Regions from separate parts of the Xanthobacter sp. 91 genome, predicted to be linked through region 1. Evidence: riboswitches for the same ligand, from Rfam matches in the RefSeq annotation. Region 1 holds a riboswitch; the other holds the start of a gene.
The links. A riboswitch is a leader RNA that binds a small molecule or an ion and turns the genes downstream of it on or off. The one in region 1 is predicted to bind cobalamin.
Positions count from the first base shown of each region.

Region 2: it holds a riboswitch for cobalamin, as region 1 does, so the genes downstream of both, A37E_RS0100650 (TonB-dependent receptor) here and metE (5-methyltetrahydropteroyltriglutamate--homocysteine S-methyltransferase) in region 1, are expected to answer to the same signal.

Region 1 covers NZ_JNIB01000001.1:4,590,453-4,598,808, reverse strand. The annotation lists gene A37E_RS0121455 (ABC transporter substrate-binding protein) at 1-1,005, opposite strand, end outside; gene A37E_RS0121450 (TauD/TfdA family dioxygenase) at 1,209-2,183, shown strand; gene A37E_RS0121445 (DUF3088 domain-containing protein) at 2,288-2,632, shown strand; gene A37E_RS0121440 (aldo/keto reductase) at 2,693-3,748, shown strand; gene A37E_RS26635 (cysteine-rich CWC family protein) at 3,870-4,184, shown strand; partial or broken gene metE (5-methyltetrahydropteroyltriglutamate--homocysteine S-methyltransferase) at 4,400-6,756, opposite strand; cobalamin riboswitch at 6,873-7,071, opposite strand; gene A37E_RS27095 (hypothetical protein) at 7,090-7,605, opposite strand; gene A37E_RS27510 (short-chain fatty acyl-CoA regulator family protein) at 7,758-7,862, opposite strand; partial or broken gene A37E_RS0121430 (citrate/2-methylcitrate synthase) at 7,866-8,356, shown strand, end outside.
Region 2 covers NZ_JNIB01000001.1:98,977-107,332, reverse strand. The annotation lists gene kdpA (potassium-transporting ATPase subunit KdpA) at 1-336, opposite strand, end outside; gene A37E_RS26250 (K(+)-transporting ATPase subunit F) at 347-436, opposite strand; gene A37E_RS0100670 (ABC transporter ATP-binding protein) at 826-1,548, opposite strand; gene A37E_RS0100665 (branched-chain amino acid ABC transporter ATP-binding protein/permease) at 1,559-3,550, opposite strand; gene A37E_RS0100660 (branched-chain amino acid ABC transporter permease) at 3,556-4,455, opposite strand; gene A37E_RS0100655 (ABC transporter substrate-binding protein) at 4,826-6,046, opposite strand; cobalamin riboswitch at 6,374-6,574, shown strand; gene A37E_RS0100650 (TonB-dependent receptor) at 6,680-8,356, shown strand, end outside.

The sequences.
Region 1 (8,356 bases):
ATAGACCACATCCAGCAACTTCTGCTGATCGATGGCGTGGGCGATGGCGAGGCGTACCCGCTTGTCCTGAAGGATGGGCCGCTCGAAGTTGAAATAGAGCTGGGTCATCCGCCCGGCGTATTCATAGCCGCGCGTCTCGGCGCCGAGCCCCGGCAAGGCGGAAACGCGGGCGAGGTCCGCATAGGGCACGGGCGGGCCGCCGGCGAGATCGAGCTCGCCCGCCTCGAACGCCGCCGAGCGCGCGCTCTGGTCGGCGATGAAGCGCACCACGATGCGGTCCAGATACGGCTTGCCCTTGTCCCAGTAATCGGGATTGCGCTCCAGGATGATGTGGCTGCCGCGCACCCATTCCTTGAAGATGAACGGGCCGGTGCCGATGGGCGCCGCGCCGTTCTTGTTGGTGAGCGGATCGGTGCCCTCGTAGATGTGCTTCGCCACGATGGGCGATTCGTTGGCGTCGAGAGCAGTGAGGAGATAGGGCGCCGGCTTCGATAGGCGGATGATGGCGGTATGCGGATCGGGCGTCTCCACCGCCGTCACCGAGGCGAAGGTGGCGCGGCCGCGCGGGTGGCCTTCCTTCAGGAGCTGGATGGAATAGGCCACATCATCGGCGGTGAAGTCCCGCCCGTCGTGCCACTTCACCCCCTCGCGCAGCTTGAAAATGTAGGTCAGCCCGTCGGGGCTCACGCTCCATTCCGTCGCCAGCGCGGGCTTGGGGTTGAAGTCGAGATCGTAGGTGAGGAGGCCCTCCGTCACCTTGGGCGAGACGCGCTGGGTGGGCCCGGCGGTGTGGGCGATGGTCACCAGCGTCGAGGGTTCGTGCTCCACCAGAAAGCGCAGCACGCCGCCGCGCACCGGCTGGGGCGCGGCCTCCGTCTCCGCAGCGAATGACGGCGTCCCGGCCGACGCCGCGATCACGCACGCCGCCGCCAGAAGCCCCTTCAGAACCGCCCGACGCGGAGGCGGGGCGAGGAACGGGAATGCGTCTGCGGGCGGCGGGGCCATGCCGGGTCTCCTTGGCTGCGGGAAGCGCGATGGGGGCATCACGCGACCCAACGATATGGCCCGGCTCCGGGGCGTCAATTATTTTTAGATAAAATCGATGAAAAAGATAGATTATAGTCGAGCTACCGGCGTCGGGAACCATCCGGCGCGCCGGCGCGTGCGGCCACCGCCCGCGTCAAACGCCTGTCAGGAAAGGAAAACCGATGCCCAGCGCCGCGCCCATCTCCTCCAGCGAAGGCGGTTTTGCCGACCTGCCGCCGCGCCACATCGCCGTGCATCCGCTCACCGGCCACATCGGCGCGGAGATCGAGGCGCCGGACCTCTCCCGCTCGCTTTCGCCGGAGGTGGTGGACGAAATCCGCGCCGCGCTGCTCAAGTGGAAGGTGGTGTTCTTCCGCGACCAGCCGCTGAGCCATGCCGAGCATGTGGCGCTGGCCTCGGCCTTCGGCGCGCCCACCATCGGCCATCCCGTGTTCGGCTTCGTAGAAGGCTATCCGCAGGTCTATTCCGTCGGCCGCGACCGTTTCGCGACGCGCCACACCGGCGAGCCACTGATCCGCCCGTGGACCGGCTGGCATACGGACGTGACCGCCGCGGTGAACCCGCCCGCCGCCTCCATCCTGCGCGGCGTCACCATCCCGCCCTATGGCGGCGACACCTTCTGGACCAACCTCGCCGTCGCCTATGAGGCGCTGTCGCCCACTTTGCGCGGCTTCGTCGATACCCTGCGCGGCATCCACGCCTTCGCCCCGCCCGAGGGGCAGGCCGGCACCGCCGACTTCAAGGAGAAGAACCGCCGCCGTCCGCTGGTGAGCGAGCACCCGCTGGTGCGCGTCATCCCCGAGACCGGCGAGCGGGTGCTGTTCGTCAGCCCCTCCTTCCTCAAGAGCGTCACCGGCCTCACCCCGCGCGAGAGCCAGCAGTTGCTGGACCTGCTGTTCGAGCACATCACCCGACCGGAATTCACCGTGCGCTTCCGCTGGCGGCCGGGCTCCATCGCCTTCTGGGACAACCGCGCCACCGCGCACCTCGCCCCGCGCGACATCTATACGCTCGACTTCGACCGCCAGCTCTACCGCATCACGCTCAAGGGCGACGTGCCGGTGGGCGTGGATGGGCGCCCCTCCGCCATCATAGACGGCGAGCCGCTGGAGGCCTTCACCGCCGGCACCGCCTGACGCCCTTTTTCCCTTCCTCCCCGCCTTCCGGGCCTGCGCCTCACCCGCGTGGGCCCGCCTTTTTCATCAGCCCAGGTTTTCCCTGCCACCGGACGCCCCACCCCATGAGCCGCGACTTCCTCATCCTCCTCGCCCCCGGCTTCACTGATCCGCAGAAGCCCGGCCGGCGCTACTTTTGCCCCGACTGCAACCAGATCGAGGGGGTGCTTGCGAGCAATCCGGGCCTCGCCAGCCGCATCACCGTGAAGCGCGTCTCCTTCCTGCGGCCGCGGGCCGAGGTGGTGGCGCTGCTCGGGCCGGACAATCAGGGCCTGCCCGTCCTCATCCTCGGCGACGCGGCGCCCCTCCCGGCGGATGCGCAGGCCTATGGCACCTACCGTTTCGTCACCGACATCCGCCGCATCCTGGAGCTGATCGCCGAGCGCCACGGCGTCCCGTTCCCGCATTGACGTGGCCAGCCCGCGCAGCCACCCTCCGCGCCGTTCCCTCCTGTGGATTTCCATTTCCCCATGCTTGATTATCGCCCCCTCGGGCGCACCGGCATCACGGTGTCGTCCATCGCGCTCGGCACCATGACGTTCGGCGAGCAGAACACCGAGGCCGAGGGCCACGCCCAGCTCGACATCGCCCGCGACCGCGGCATCAATCTCATCGACGCCGCCGAGCTTTATCCCATCCCGCCCAAGGCCGAGACACAGGGCGCCACCGAGCGCATCATCGGCTCCTGGCTGAATGCGCGCGGCGGCCGCGACAAGGTGGTGATCGCCACCAAGGTGGTGGGCCGCTCGGACGCCACCTATTTCCGCGCCGATGGCAGCACCACGCGGCTCGATGCGAAGAACATCAACGAAGCCATCGAGGGCTCGCTGAAGCGCCTCGGCACCGATTACATCGACCTCTACCAGCTCCACTGGCCCGACCGCGCCGTGCCCCTGTTCGGCCAGCGCGCCACCACCCGCGCGCGCGGCGGCGGCGACGGACCGGAGGTGGCGGTGGAGGAGACGCTGGCCGCCCTCGATGCCTTGGTGAAGGCCGGGAAGGTGCGCCATATCGGCCTCTCCAACGAGACCGCCTGGGGCCTATCCGCCTTCCTCGCCGCAGCGGAAAAGGGCATCGGCCCGCGCGTCGCCTCGGTGCAGAACGCCTACAACCTCGTGAACCGCACCTATGAGACCGGCCTTGCCGAATTCCACCAGCGCGAGGACGTGGGCCTGCTCGCCTATTCGCCGCTGGCGCAGGGCTTTCTGACCGGCAAATATCTCGACGGCGCCTTGCCCGCCGGTGCCCGCAAAACGCTGTTCAACCGCACCCAGCGTTACGAGAAGCCCGGCACGGAAGAGGCGGTGCGCGCCTACGTGGCCCTCGCCCGCGAGCTGGGCCTGACGCCCGCCCAGCTCGCCCTCGCCTTCGTCACCAGCCGGCCGTTCGTGACCTCCAACATCATCGGCGCCACCACCCTCGCGCAGCTGGAGGAAGATCTCGGCGCGCTCGACGTGACCCTGACGCCGGAGATCGAAGACCGCATCGACGCCCTGCACCAACTGCACGGAAACCCCGCACCCTGAACGGTTTCGTACCGCCGTCCGCAGCTGGGCGGCGGTGCATCCGGGGCGTTCAGGCAGAAGCCGCACAGCGCCCGGCCCATCGGCCTGACCACGTTCAGAGATAGAGCTTCCATCTTCCAGAATGGGAAGCAATATGATCGTCTGCGGGTTACACCGGTCCCAGTTTCAAGAGGCTGTCAGCGCTGGGACGCCGATCCGCGATCAAGCGCGAGGCGATGCCGTGCCTGTTGTCGTTCCGATCCGTCGGCTGCTCTGCGAAAGATGCGGCGCTGAATTCACGTGCGGATCGGCGTCCTCGGTTTCCGATTCATGGTGCTGGTGCCAGGATCTGCCAAAACTGGAGGTCAGGCAGGCCGAAGGGGATTGCCTTTGCCCTGAGTGTCTGCAACGCGAGATCAGGCAGCAGCAGCCCGGACGAAACCCCTGCAAATCCTGACTACCCTTTCGAACGCTCACCTGCTGCAGAGCACGGACCCTTTAGGTATGCTCCGCCGCCCGGCTGGCGGATTTGAACGACGCGGGCTGTGAAAATCCGTGGAGCGCGCCCACGAGAGACAGCGAGCCGGTGACGCCACGCGCGCTCCAACCCGTGGGCAGGCCGGCGCCTTCATGGCGGGCGCAGGCTGTCCGCCCGCGCCTGCCTGCTTCGGATCAGTTCGTGGCTGACCTGATAGCCCGCGCGGCGGCGACCATGTTGACGAGCGCTGGCTTCACCTCCTCCCACTTGCGTGTCTTCAGGCCGCAATCGGGATTGATCCAGATCTGGCTGTCATCCAGCCGCTGGCGGGCACGGGACAGCAGATCCGTCATTTCGGAGACGGCGGGCACGCGGGGGGAATGGATGTCGTAGACGCCGGGCCCGATCTCGTTCGGGTACTTGTAGCTGCGGAAAGCATCGAGCAGCTCCATCTTCGAGCGCGAGGTCTCGATGGAGATGACGTCCGCGTCCATGGCACCGATAGCATCGATAATGTCGTTGAACTCGGAATAGCACATGTGGGTGTGGATCTGCGTCTGGTCGCCGACGCCGGACGAGCACAGACGGAAGCACTCCACCGCCCACCGGAGATATTCACCCCACTGGCTCCGGCGCAGCGGCAGTCCCTCGCGCAGGGCCGCCTCGTCGATCTGGATCATGGCGGCGCCCGCCTGCTCCAGATCTTCCACCTCGTCGCGATGGCGAGGGCGATCTGCCGGCATGCAGCGCTGCGCGGAAGGTCATCGCGCACAAACGACCAGTTGAGGATGGTGACCGGCCCGGTGAGCATCCCCTTGAGCGGCTTCTGCGTCAGCGACTGGGCGTAGCGCCACCACTCCACGGTCATGGGCGCCGGGCGGGCGACGTCGCCGAACAGGATGGGCGGCCGTACATAGCGCGAGCCGTAGCTCTGGACCCAGCCGTGCTTGGTGAAGGCGAAACCGGAGAGCTGCTCGCCGAAATACTGAACCATGTCGTTACGTTCGAACTCGCCGTGGACCAGCACGTCGAGGCCGATGTCCTCCTGCCAGCGCACCGCACGCGCGGTCTCCTCGCGCAGGAATTGGGTGTAAGCGTCATCGCTGAGCGCACCCTTGGCATGAGCTGAACGGGCCTGGCGCACTTCGGCAGTCTGCGGAAATGAGCCGATGGTCGTGGTGGGAAAGGCGGGAAGGCCGAAGCGCTTGTGCTGGAGTTCGGCACGCGTGCTGAACGGGCTCGTGCGGCGGGCCATGGCGGCCGTGACCGCGCCGGTTCGCGCCGCGACTGCCGCGTTGTGCACCTTGGGCGACGTCCGACGCGCTTCAGCTGCCGCAGCGGAGGCATCCAGCGCGTCCTTCACCCGCGCGCTGTCGCCCGAAAGCGCGGCCGAGAGCACGGCAAGCTCGTCCATTTTCTGCAGCGAGAAGGCGAGCCAGGACTTCAGGTCCGGATCGAGATCGGTCTCCTGATCGAGATCCACCGGTACGTGGAGAAGCGAGCATGAGGGAGCAAGCTGCACATGATCGGTGCCGCGCCGGGCGACCACTGCCTTCAGACGCTCCGCGAGCGCGGACAGGTTGGCACGCCAGATGTTGCGACCATCGATCGCCCCAAGCGACAGCACGAGGCCCGGACGGGCTTTCTCCACCACCGCCTCAAGCTGTTCCGGCGCACGAACCAGGTCCACATGGAGTCCGGCGACCGGAAGGGACAGGGTCGCATCGAGATTGTCGCCGAGCGCGCCGAAATAGGTGGCGAGCATGATCTTGAGTTTGGGCAGAGCGTGCGCGATGGAGGCATAGGCACGCCGCAGGGCGTCACGCGCAGCATTGTCGAGATCGAGCACGAGACAGGGCTCGTCGATCTGCACCCACTCGGCGCCGTTGGCGGACAGGCGGCGGAGCACATCCACATAGACCGGCAGGATGTTGCCGAGGAGGCTCAGGGGATCGAAGCCCGCCTCCTTGCTCTTGCCGAGCTTCAGGAAGGTGACAGGCCCGAGCAGCACCGGCCGGGTTTCATAGCCGAGGGCTTTGGCCTCGCGATACTCGTCCACCGCCTTCAGGCTGGCGAGCTGAAAGGTCTGGTTCGGAGCGAATTCCGGCACCATGTAATGATAATTGGTGTCGAACCACTTCGTCATTTCCTGCGCCGGCGCCCCCTGCCCTGCACTTCCGTCCCCGTGATGGGAATGGCCACAGGAGGCCTCGGACGCCGCGCCATCAGCGCCCCGGGCCATGGCGAAATAGACCGAGAGCGGGACTTTTCCACCGCGCCAGCCATAGACTTCCGGAATGGCGCCGACCATCACGCTGGTGTCCAACACCTGATCGTAGAGGGAGAAGTCGTTGGACGGGATCACGGTCACGCCGCGCGCCTTCTGGCGGGCCCAGTTCGCGGCCCGCAGGGCAGCGGAGATGTCCAGCAGCTCCGCGTCGCCGGTCTTCCCGGCCCAATAGCTTTCAAGCGCAGCCTTCAGCTCCCGGCGTGGACCGATGCGGGGAGTCCCGAGCGTGGCCACGGGAATGGCGGGGGGTGGTGTGGTGATCGTCGTCACGGCTCTTCAACCCTTCCGTTGAATGGGCGAAGGCCATGGCAGCCGCGACAGGGCGCGGTGGGCGCGAGCCAACCGAGACCCAAGCGCACCACCAGGACACCCCGCCCGAGTACGTATGTTGTCGGGGCAGGTCTCCTGGCTCACGGGTCTCGGCCGGTCGTCCGTCTTCCCAGGATTGCTCCCAGTGACATGAATGGACGTCAGCTCGCCGCTTACAGTTGCGGGGGCAGCGCCGGCATTAAACCGGCTTCCCTCTTAGCTCCGGTGCCACAAACGGCCCAGAGAACCACGACGCCGTCTACGTACGCGCCAAACGCCAGTGCGTCAACGGCATATAAGGACATCTTTATATCGGAAAATGGTGATCGAATGCTGTGTGGACATCGGTCTCGGCTGGGGGTTCGCCTGGATGCTGGCGATATTTGCAAATGGAAACATAGGGAACTGAATTGTGCGGTCGCCATGGTCGGTTTTTTCCCGGCCGCAGGTGGGAAGGCGCCCATCCTTGTACCAACGAATGCGCTCTCTGGGAGTGATGCCAAGAGCCCTGTCAACGGCTTTCGGGGTAAGCGGGGCGAACAGTATCTCGCCGATACGAGTCTCCATCCGCTTGGTAAACGCCTCAAGCCGGCGCTCTCCGGGATCGGGAACCCTGAACGACATCCATCCTTCGCCAACCGCATAATCACCGCCGTCGAGCTTTCGCGCCATAAGCCTCGCGAGGCCTTCCGATGCCCTGATGCGGCGGTCTCGATCGATGGGTGGGAGATCATTCCATGTGAGGCGAACCAACACATGTGCACCCTCATTTTCCGTCGTCATTCTGCCGGGCTGACCCATGTAAAACCTCGACAAAAGCTTGCACGAGACAACAACTTCGCTGTTACGAAAGAAATTTGAGCCTTGGGGGGCTCCATGCCCGTGGAACGCGGCAGATTTGGGCGATTTAGATTGCTGTCACGCTTAAATCCTAGACCACGTGCGATCATATCCTAGCCAGCGGCATAGGGCGTGAACACGCTCAGAGTCTCGTCCACGGCAATAGGTCTGCCGATCATCGGGAAAGCACGCTGCGGGCACGCCGGGCGATCACACACCTTGCACGGGACATCGCCGACCGGCTGATGGCCTCCCTCGGCTCCATGCTGCTCTACTGGTTCCACTTCTCCCAGAACGGCCGGCGCATCGAGGTGGAGACGGACGACGACACCATCGGCGGGCATTTCCTCCATCTTCTGCACGGTCGCGCGCCGAGCGCGAGCCATGTGCGAGCGATGCACACCTCGCTGATCCTCTATGCGGAGCACGAATTCAACGCTTCCACCTTCACCGCCCGCTCCATCGCCGGCACGGGGGCGGATTTCTACTCGGCCATCACCGGCGCCATCGGCGCCCTGCGCGGGCCGAAGCACGGCGGCGCCAACGAAGTCGCCTTCGAAATCCAGAAGCGCTACGCCGACCCGGACGAGGCGGAGGCGGACATTCGCCGCCGGATCGCCGCCAAGGAAGTGGTGATCGGCTTCGGCCACCCGGTCTACACCGTGGCCGACCCGCGCAACGTGGTCATCCGCGAGGTGGCGCGGCGGCTGTC
Region 2 (8,356 bases), 4.5 Mb from region 1:
GCTGATGGCGGTGTTCAGCGACAGGTCCGGCGGCACCGCAGCCATCTCCTGCGGGTTCAGCGGCAGCAGGTCCTGCAGGCGCAGGATGGCATAGAGGATCAGGAAGCCGCCGACATGGAACACCAGCATGGCGAGGGTGTAGCCGAGCCACGTCTGCTCGCGCTTCGGGTCCACGCCGGCGAGGCCGTAGAGGGCGCCTTCCACCGGGCGCAGGACGGGGGAGAGGAAGGTGCGCTCGCCCGCGAACACGCGGGTCATGTAGCCGCCGAGCAGCGGCGTCAGCGCAAGGATGATCGCGCAGAACAGGGCGATCTGGATCCAGCCGTTGGGAGTCATCGGGGCCTCCTCAGAACCGCTCGGGCTTCAGCAGCGCGAGGGTGAGGTAGAAGAGGAGGCCCACGGTGATGAGGCCTCCCAGTGCGAAATCGAGGGTCATTGGAGTATCCTTCGATACGGCCGCGCACGCGGCCTGTATTCGGCCGCCTCTAGAGCCGCTCGCAGGCGTAGCCGTAGCCGATGGCCAGGGCGAAAAGCCCGGCCGCCAGGGCGAGCATCAGAATGTCGAGCATGGGACGTTGGTCTCGCAGAAGTGTCGGGCCGCGAAGACGCGGGAAGACCTGCGTCGCGGTCGGCCGCAGCGCCGGGAACCTTTTGCCCGGCCGCTGCTCAGCGATGGGAAGGTGTCACCTTGCGCATAAAGATTCGAGACGGGCCGCAATGGGCCGAAATAAAAATCGCATAAAGAAAAGCGCGGCTCGGAGGCCTCCGCAAAAGCAAAAAGGGCGCCCGTGGGGGCGCCCTTCGCATGGGTTCAGGCGGCTGCCCCTAGTGGGCGTGGCCGAGATAGGCGGCGCGCACGGCGGCGTCGTTGCGCAGGGCTTCGGCCGGGCCTTTCGCGGCGACGCGGCCGTTTTCCAGCACATAGCCGAAGTCGGCCACCTCCAGCGCGGCGGCGGCGAACTGCTCCACCAGCAGCATGGTGATCTTCTGTTCCTTGAGCCGCGCGATGGTGGCGAACACCTCCGCCACGAGGCGCGGGGCAAGGCCCATGGAGGGTTCGTCCAAGAGCAGCACGCGCGGGTTCAGCATCAGCGCGCGGGCCATGGCCAGCATCTGCTGCTCGCCGCCGGAGAGGGTGCCGGCGAGCTGCGCGCGGCGCTCGGCGAGGCGCGGGAAGAGGGTGAACATGCGGTCGAGGTCGCCCTCCACGTCGCCGCGCTCCCGCGCCCCGGTGAGGCGGGGGAAGGCGCCGAGCAGCAGGTTGTCCTTCACGCTCTGGGTGGGGAACACGCGCCGCCCCTCGGGTGAGTGGGCGAGGCCCTTCTTGGTGATCTTGAAGGAGGGCTGGCCGGTCAAATCCTCCCCGCCCAGGCGCACCGTGCCCGATTCCGGCACGATCATGCCGGAGATGGCGCGCAGCGTCGTGGTCTTGCCGGCGCCGTTGGAGCCGATGAGGGTGACGAGCCGGCCCTCCTCCACATGGAGGGAGAGGCCGTGCAGCACCTTCACCTTGCCGTAGCCGGCGACGAGATCGTTCACTTCGAGCATGGCGATCTCCTCATTCCGCCGCAGCGGCGACGCCGCCGAGATAGGCCTCGATGACGCGCTCGTTGGCCTGCACCTCGGCCGGCTTGCCCTCGGCGATCTTCTGGCCGAAATCCAGCACCGTCACCGTGTCGCACAGGCCCATGACCACATCCATGTGGTGCTCGATGAGCACGATGGTGAGCCCCGCGTGGCGCACCTTCCGGATGATCTCCACCAGGTGCTTGATATCAGGCGCGGTGAGGCCGGCGGCGGGCTCGTCGAGCAGCAGCAGCGCGGGGTCGAGCGCCAGCGCGCGGGCGATCTCAAGGAGGCGCTGCTTGCCGTAGGGCAGGTTGCGCGCCTCCTCGTTGGCGAGGTCCGCGAGGCCGACGAAGTGGAGCAGGCTCATGGCCCGCTCGCGCGCCGCCTTCTCCTCCCGCCTGATGCGCGGCAGGCCCAGCGCCACCTCGGCGAAGGTCGCCTGATAGGTGTGGTGGAGGCCCACCAGCACGTTCTCGATGAGCGTCAGCTCGGCGAAGAGCTGCACGTTCTGGAAGGTGCGGGCGATGCCCTCGCTGGCGATGTCGGCGGAGGTCTTGCCGGTCACCGCCTGCCCCTTGAACCGGACGGCGCCGGCGGTGGGCACATAGATGCCGGTGAGCACGTTCATCATGGTGCTCTTGCCGGAGCCGTTCGGCCCGATGAGGCCGTGGATGGTGCCGGGCTTCACCTCGATGGACACCTGATCCAGCGCCCTGAGGCCGCCGAACTGCATCACCACATTGTCCACGTGGAGCAGCACGCCCTCATGGCCCTCGTGCGAGGCGGTGACGGCCTTGCCGTGGGTATCGGCATGGATCACCGCGTGGGTCTGCACGAGACTCGGCCAGAGCTGGGCGGCGGCGCGCTTCAGGAAGCCGACGATGCCATCCGGCAGGTAATAGACCACGAACAGGATCATCACGCCGAAGACGGCAAGCTTGTAGTCCGTGATCTTCTGCAGCAGCAGCGAGAAGACGAAGAAGGCGAGGCACAGCACCACGGGGATGGCGTTGCGCACCCGGTTCTCCGGGTCCTTCACGAAGGCCCGCGCGCCGGCGATGACGGCAATCAGCGCGATGGTGCCGGCGATGTAGCGGAACAGTTCGATGTCGGAGAGCAGGTTCGGCAGGAACACGATGATGACCGCGCCGAGGATGGGCCCCAGCCGCGACTTGCGCCCGCCCACCGTGACCGCCAGCAGGAACTGCACCGACAGCTCGAAGCCGAAATTGTTCGGCGCGATATATTGCTCGGAATAGGCGAACAGCGCGCCCGCGAGGCCCGCGAGGCCGGCGGAGACCACGAAGGCCAGCACCTTGTGCTTGTACACCGACACGCCCATGCAGTCGGACGCGATGGGGCTGTCGCGCAGCGCCTCGAACGCCCGGCCGAGGTGGGAGGCGAGGATGCGGTTGATGATGATGAGCGTCAGCACCAGCGCGATGGCGGCGATGTAGTAATATTCCACTTCCTTCATGCGCTTCAGCGACATGTCGAACAGCGGGATGCTGTCGCCCAGCCAGCGCAGGTCGAGGAAGAGGGGCGTGGTCAGCTTGATGCCGAGCGGGCCGTTGGTGAGGTCCGTCATCTCGTTGATGAGGATCTGCACGATGGTGCCGAAGGCCAAAGTCACCATGGCGAGATAGGGGCCGGTGACGCGCAGCGCCGGCAGCGCCAGCACCACGCCGAACACGGAGGCGACGATGATCGCCAGCGGCAGCGCCGGCCAGAAGCCGATGCCGAAATGCATGGCGAGGCAGCCGGCCGTGTAGGCGCCGATGCCGAACAGCGCGGCATGGCCGATGGACACCTCGCCCGTATAGCCGAACACCACATCGAGCCCGAGCAGCAGGATCGAGAAGATGGCGATGGTGACGAGCAGGTGGAGATAATAGGGGCTCGTCACCACGAAGGGCAGAACGACGAGCACCGCGAGGCCGAGGAGCGACCCCGTGGAGGAGAGGAGGCGGCGCGCGAGCATGGGGCTCAGACCTTCTTGATGGTGGCGCGGCCGAACAGGCCCGAGGGCTTCAGCGAGAGCACCAGCAGCAGCAGGACGAGGCCGGGCACGTCCTTGTATCCGGTGGAGATGTAGTAGCCGGTCAGCGTCTCGGTGATGCCGAGGATGAGGCCGCCGACGATGACACCCATGCCGCTCGACAGGCCGCCGATGATGGCCACCGCGAACGCCTTCAGCCCCAGCACCGCGCCCATGGTGGCGCCGGTGAGGGTGACGGGGGCGATGAGCACGCCGGCGAAGGCGGCGGTCATGGACGACAGGGCGTAGGAGAAGGTGATGACGCGCCGCGTGTCGATGCCCATCAGGCCCGCCGCGTCGCGGTCATTGGCGGTGGCCACCACGGCCTTGCCGAAGATGGACCGCCGGTTGAAGATTTCCACCGCCAGCATTATGGCGAGCGCGCCGATGACGATGGCGATCTCCATGGGCTGGATGCGCACCGGCCCGATGGTGAGCGCCGCCTCGGGCAGCGGGGAGGGGAAGCGCAAAGCGTCGCGGCCCCAGATGTTCTCGGCGAGATTGCGGAAGATGATGCCGAGGGCGATGGTCGCCATGATCCAGCCGGCTTCCGACTTCGCCTTCACCGCCTGCCGCACGCCGAGCCATTCCACCACCGCGCCCTGCGCGAGGCCGAAGGCGAAGACGATGGGCAGCATGAGCAGGTAGGCCCACAGGGTGCCGAGCGCCTGCCCGATGAGGAAATTGATGGTGGTGAGGCCCACCAGCGCCCCGAGCATCAGGGCCTCGCCCTGGCCGAAGTTCAGGGTTTTCGAGGTGGCGAAGGTGAGCTGGTAGCTGAAGGCGATGACGCCGTAGATCATGCCTACGGCGATGCCGCTCACGATGAGCTGCGACAGGACGTTCATGACGGTCTCCGGAAGGGGGCGCGGCCCCCGCGTCGGGGCAGGGTTCCGGGCGAACCGGCCGCCGCGCTCCATGGCGCGGCGATCCGAATGGTGTGGGCGAAGGGGCGGGTCGTTGGGGCCGGTTATGAACCGATACCCCACCCAGTGCCGTCATGCCCCGGCTTGTCCGGGGCATCCACTTCGCCGCTGGGCCGGCGCCCATTCATCAGAGCGGCCTTCCAGACTTTCCGTGGGTCCCCCGGAACCCGGCTGGTGCCGGGTTCCTTTTCCAAGAGCCGGAAGTCGGCAGAAGCCAACTTCCGGACAAGCCGGGGGACGACGGTGCACACAGTGGCTGGGTCAGCGAACCGGAACTCGAGCCCGCTCAGCCTCAGTTCTTGGGCTTCACACGCACCGCCTTGTCGCCGGCGATGTCTTCGGGATGGGCGGCGACGACGCGGCCGTCCTTGACGAGGCCGAACACCGGGATGTTGGCGGTGATGGCCTCGTGGTCGGTGGCGGAGAAGGGCTTGTCGTAGACGGTGACGACGCCCTCGACCTTGGTGTTGAGGTTTTCCAGCGCGTCGCGGACCTTGCGGCCGTCGGTGGAGCCGGCCTGCTTGATGGCGGCGGCGAGCAGCAGCACCGAATCATAGCCCTGCGCGGCCGAGACCGGCGAAGGCATGCGATCGATCTTGTAGGCGGCCTGATAGGCCTCGATGAACGCCTTGCGCTTGGGGGTGTCGGGCAGCTGGATGAAGGTCTGCGGCATCATCGCGCCGTTGCCGTTGGCACCGGCGGTGTCGATGAAGTTGGCCATGGAGAGCGTCCACGAGCCGATCATGGGCACCTTCCAGCCGAGCTTGGCCATGCCGTTGGCGATCTGCGCCAGCTCGGGGCCGATGGCGTAGGTCAGCACCACGTCGGCGCCGGCTTCCTTGGCGCGCAGCAGCTGCGCGGTCATGTCGGTATCGCCGATGTTGAACTTCTCTTCGGCGACCGGCTTCACGCCCATGGTGGCGAGGGCCTTCACCAGATCGGCGCGGCCGAGCTGGCCGTAATTGGTCGAGTCGGCGAGGATGGCCGGCTTCTTGAAGCCCTGCCGCTTCACCGCTTCCTCGGCGATCATGGCGCTCTGGATGGCGTCGTTCGCGGAGGTGCGGAAGATGTAGTTGTTCTTGTTGTCCGGCGGCACGAACTGCTTGGAGATCAGGGTGCCGGTGGCCACGTTGTTGATCACCGGGATCTCGGCTTCCTGGTAGAAGCGCTGGGAGGCGAGGGCGACGCCGGTGTTGATGTAGCCGAGGGTGGCGACGACGCCTTCCTTGTTGATCAGCTCCTGGGCGATCTGCACGCCCACCTCGTTCTTGGCCTCGTCATCGCGCTCGATGAGCTGCAACGGACGGCCGAGCACGCCGCCGGCCTTGTTGACCTCTTCCACCGCGAGCTTCACGCCGTCGCGCATGCTGACGCCCATGGAGGACGAGCCGCCGGTGAAGGGGCCGGTCAGGCCGATTTTGATGGGGTCGGCGGCGTAAGCTGCACCGGAAAAGGCAAGCCCGAAAACGGCAACGCCTGCGGCCAAAGCCGCGACCATGCTCCTCAGTCGCATCTTCTACTCCCTGTGTTCCCGATTATTCGGTTATTATACTTTTGTAGTACCCGCCCGCTCGGTGGCGGGGCGGCTCTCAATCGTTTAAGCGAATTGAGCGGGGCGCGCCACCATAACCTAGCGGAATGTCGGGTGCGGCCTTTGCTGCTGCCGTTTTTGCAGGCAGCCGCACGCTCGCGATGCGGGTCGCCGGTGATTTCGGACCACGCATTGTTGAAGCAATGAGCAAGATGTGATCGGGCGATACGCCTCCCGGCGCGGTCTTTCCGCAGTTGCGTTCAGGTTTTTGCATCTGCGAAGGTGCCGTTGACGCAGGGGGCGGCCGCCGCCTATGGTCGCGGTGACGGTTCCCGCAAGGGATCAAAAGGGAACGCGGTGCTCCGGTCTCACCGGAAATGCCGTGGCTGCCCCCGCAACTGTAAGCGGCGAGTCCTCTGCCATCAGCCACTGGGTCGCGAGACCTGGGAAGGCGGCAGTCTAGGCGATGACCCGCGAGCCAGGAGACCTGCCGTCAGCCGTGGTCACGCGCGAGCACGTCGGGCGGGGTTCTCCTGATGGCGGTTTTTCCGGGCCCGATATGGCCGGGAATGCCTCGTTCGCGGTGACGGACCACCCGTGCCGTCGAGTGCCTTCATGTCTTCCGCCGTCCCGTCCCGATCCCGCCGCGCACTGCCGGCCGCGGCCCTGCTCACGCTCGCCTGTGTTCCGCTTGCCTGTGTTGCGCCCGCCCTCGCCCAGACGGCGGACGACCAGAATGCGGGCGACCTGCCCACCATCGTGGTGAGCGCCACCGGCATTCCCACGCCCGAGACCGAGGTGGCGAGTTCCGTCAGCATCGTCACCGAGCAGGACATCGCCCGCAACCAGCAGCGCACCCTGCCGGACGTGCTGCAATCGCTGCCCGGCCTCAACGTGGTGCAGACGGGCGGGCCGGGCGGCACCACATCGGTGTTCATCCGCGGCACCAATTCCAACCATGTGAAGGTGCTGATCGACGGCATCGACGCCGGCAATCCCGCCGCCACCAACGGCGCGTTCGATTTCGGCAAGTTGCTGGCGTCCGATCTCGAGCGGGTGGAGGTGCTGCGCGGCCCGCAGTCCGGCCTCTATGGCTCGGATGCCATCGGCGGCGTCATCTCCATCACCACCAAGAAGGGCGAGGGGCCGCCCAAGGTGTCCGCCTATGCGGAGGGCGGCGCGCTCGGCACCTTCAACCAGTATGCGAGCCTCACCGGCGCCACCGAGAAGCTGGCCTATTCGTTTAACGTCACCCACTTCTCGTCCACCGAGATCCCGGTGACGCCGCAGAACATCGTGCCCCCCTTCTGGCCGCGCAATCCCAACGCCTACGACAACTGGACCTACTCCACCCGGCTCGACTGGCAGGCCACCGAAACCTTCGCGGTGAATTTCGTCGCCCGCTACATCGACACCAGCCTCGCCTTCACGCCGGACGTCTTCCCCCCGCCCACCTATGCCGGCATCCCGGCGGCGCTGCGCTCCACCGCCTATACGGGCATGTTCTTCACCAAGGGGGAGGGCGTGTGGACCGCGCTGGACGGCGCTCTCGTCACCTCCTTCGGCGCCAGCGAGCTGACCACGTCGAACCCCACCGTGGGGCCGAACCCGAGCGTGAACGGCACCTATGACGGCGACCGGCAGGTCTATTACGTGCGCTCCAACTATCTGATGGCGCCGGGCCAAAACCTGCTGGTGGGCGCCGAGCGGCGGAACGAGTCCATCACCTCCTCCACCGCCTACACCAATGTGGACGCCTCCACCGGCGACACGGGCGTCTATGCCGAGTACCAGGGCAACGTCTGGAACCGGCTCTTCTTCGCCGCCAACGTGCGCTACGACGCCGACGACAGCTTCGGCGACCACACCACCTTCCGCCTCGCCCCGGCGCTGCTGTTCGACGAGACCGGCACCAAGCTGAAGGCGAGCTACGGCACCGGCTTCAAGGCGCCCACGCTTTACCAGCTCTACGCGCCCTACTACGGCAATGTGAACCTCCAGCCGGAGGAGAGCGAAGGCTGGGATGCGGGCTTCGAGCAGAAGGCGTTCGGCGAGCGCGTGCTGTTCGGGGTGACATACTTCCACAACAACATCACCAACCTCATCAGCTACGATCCGGTGACGTTCCAGAACGTCAACATCTCCAGCGCCGTGACCCAGGGCGTGGAGGCGTTCGTGGCGGTGAAGGTGACGGACCGCATCGATGCGCGGGTGGACTACACCTACACCGACGTGGTGGGCTATGTGCCGCCGGGCCAGCCCTTCGGTGCCGCCTGCGCGCCCATCAACGCC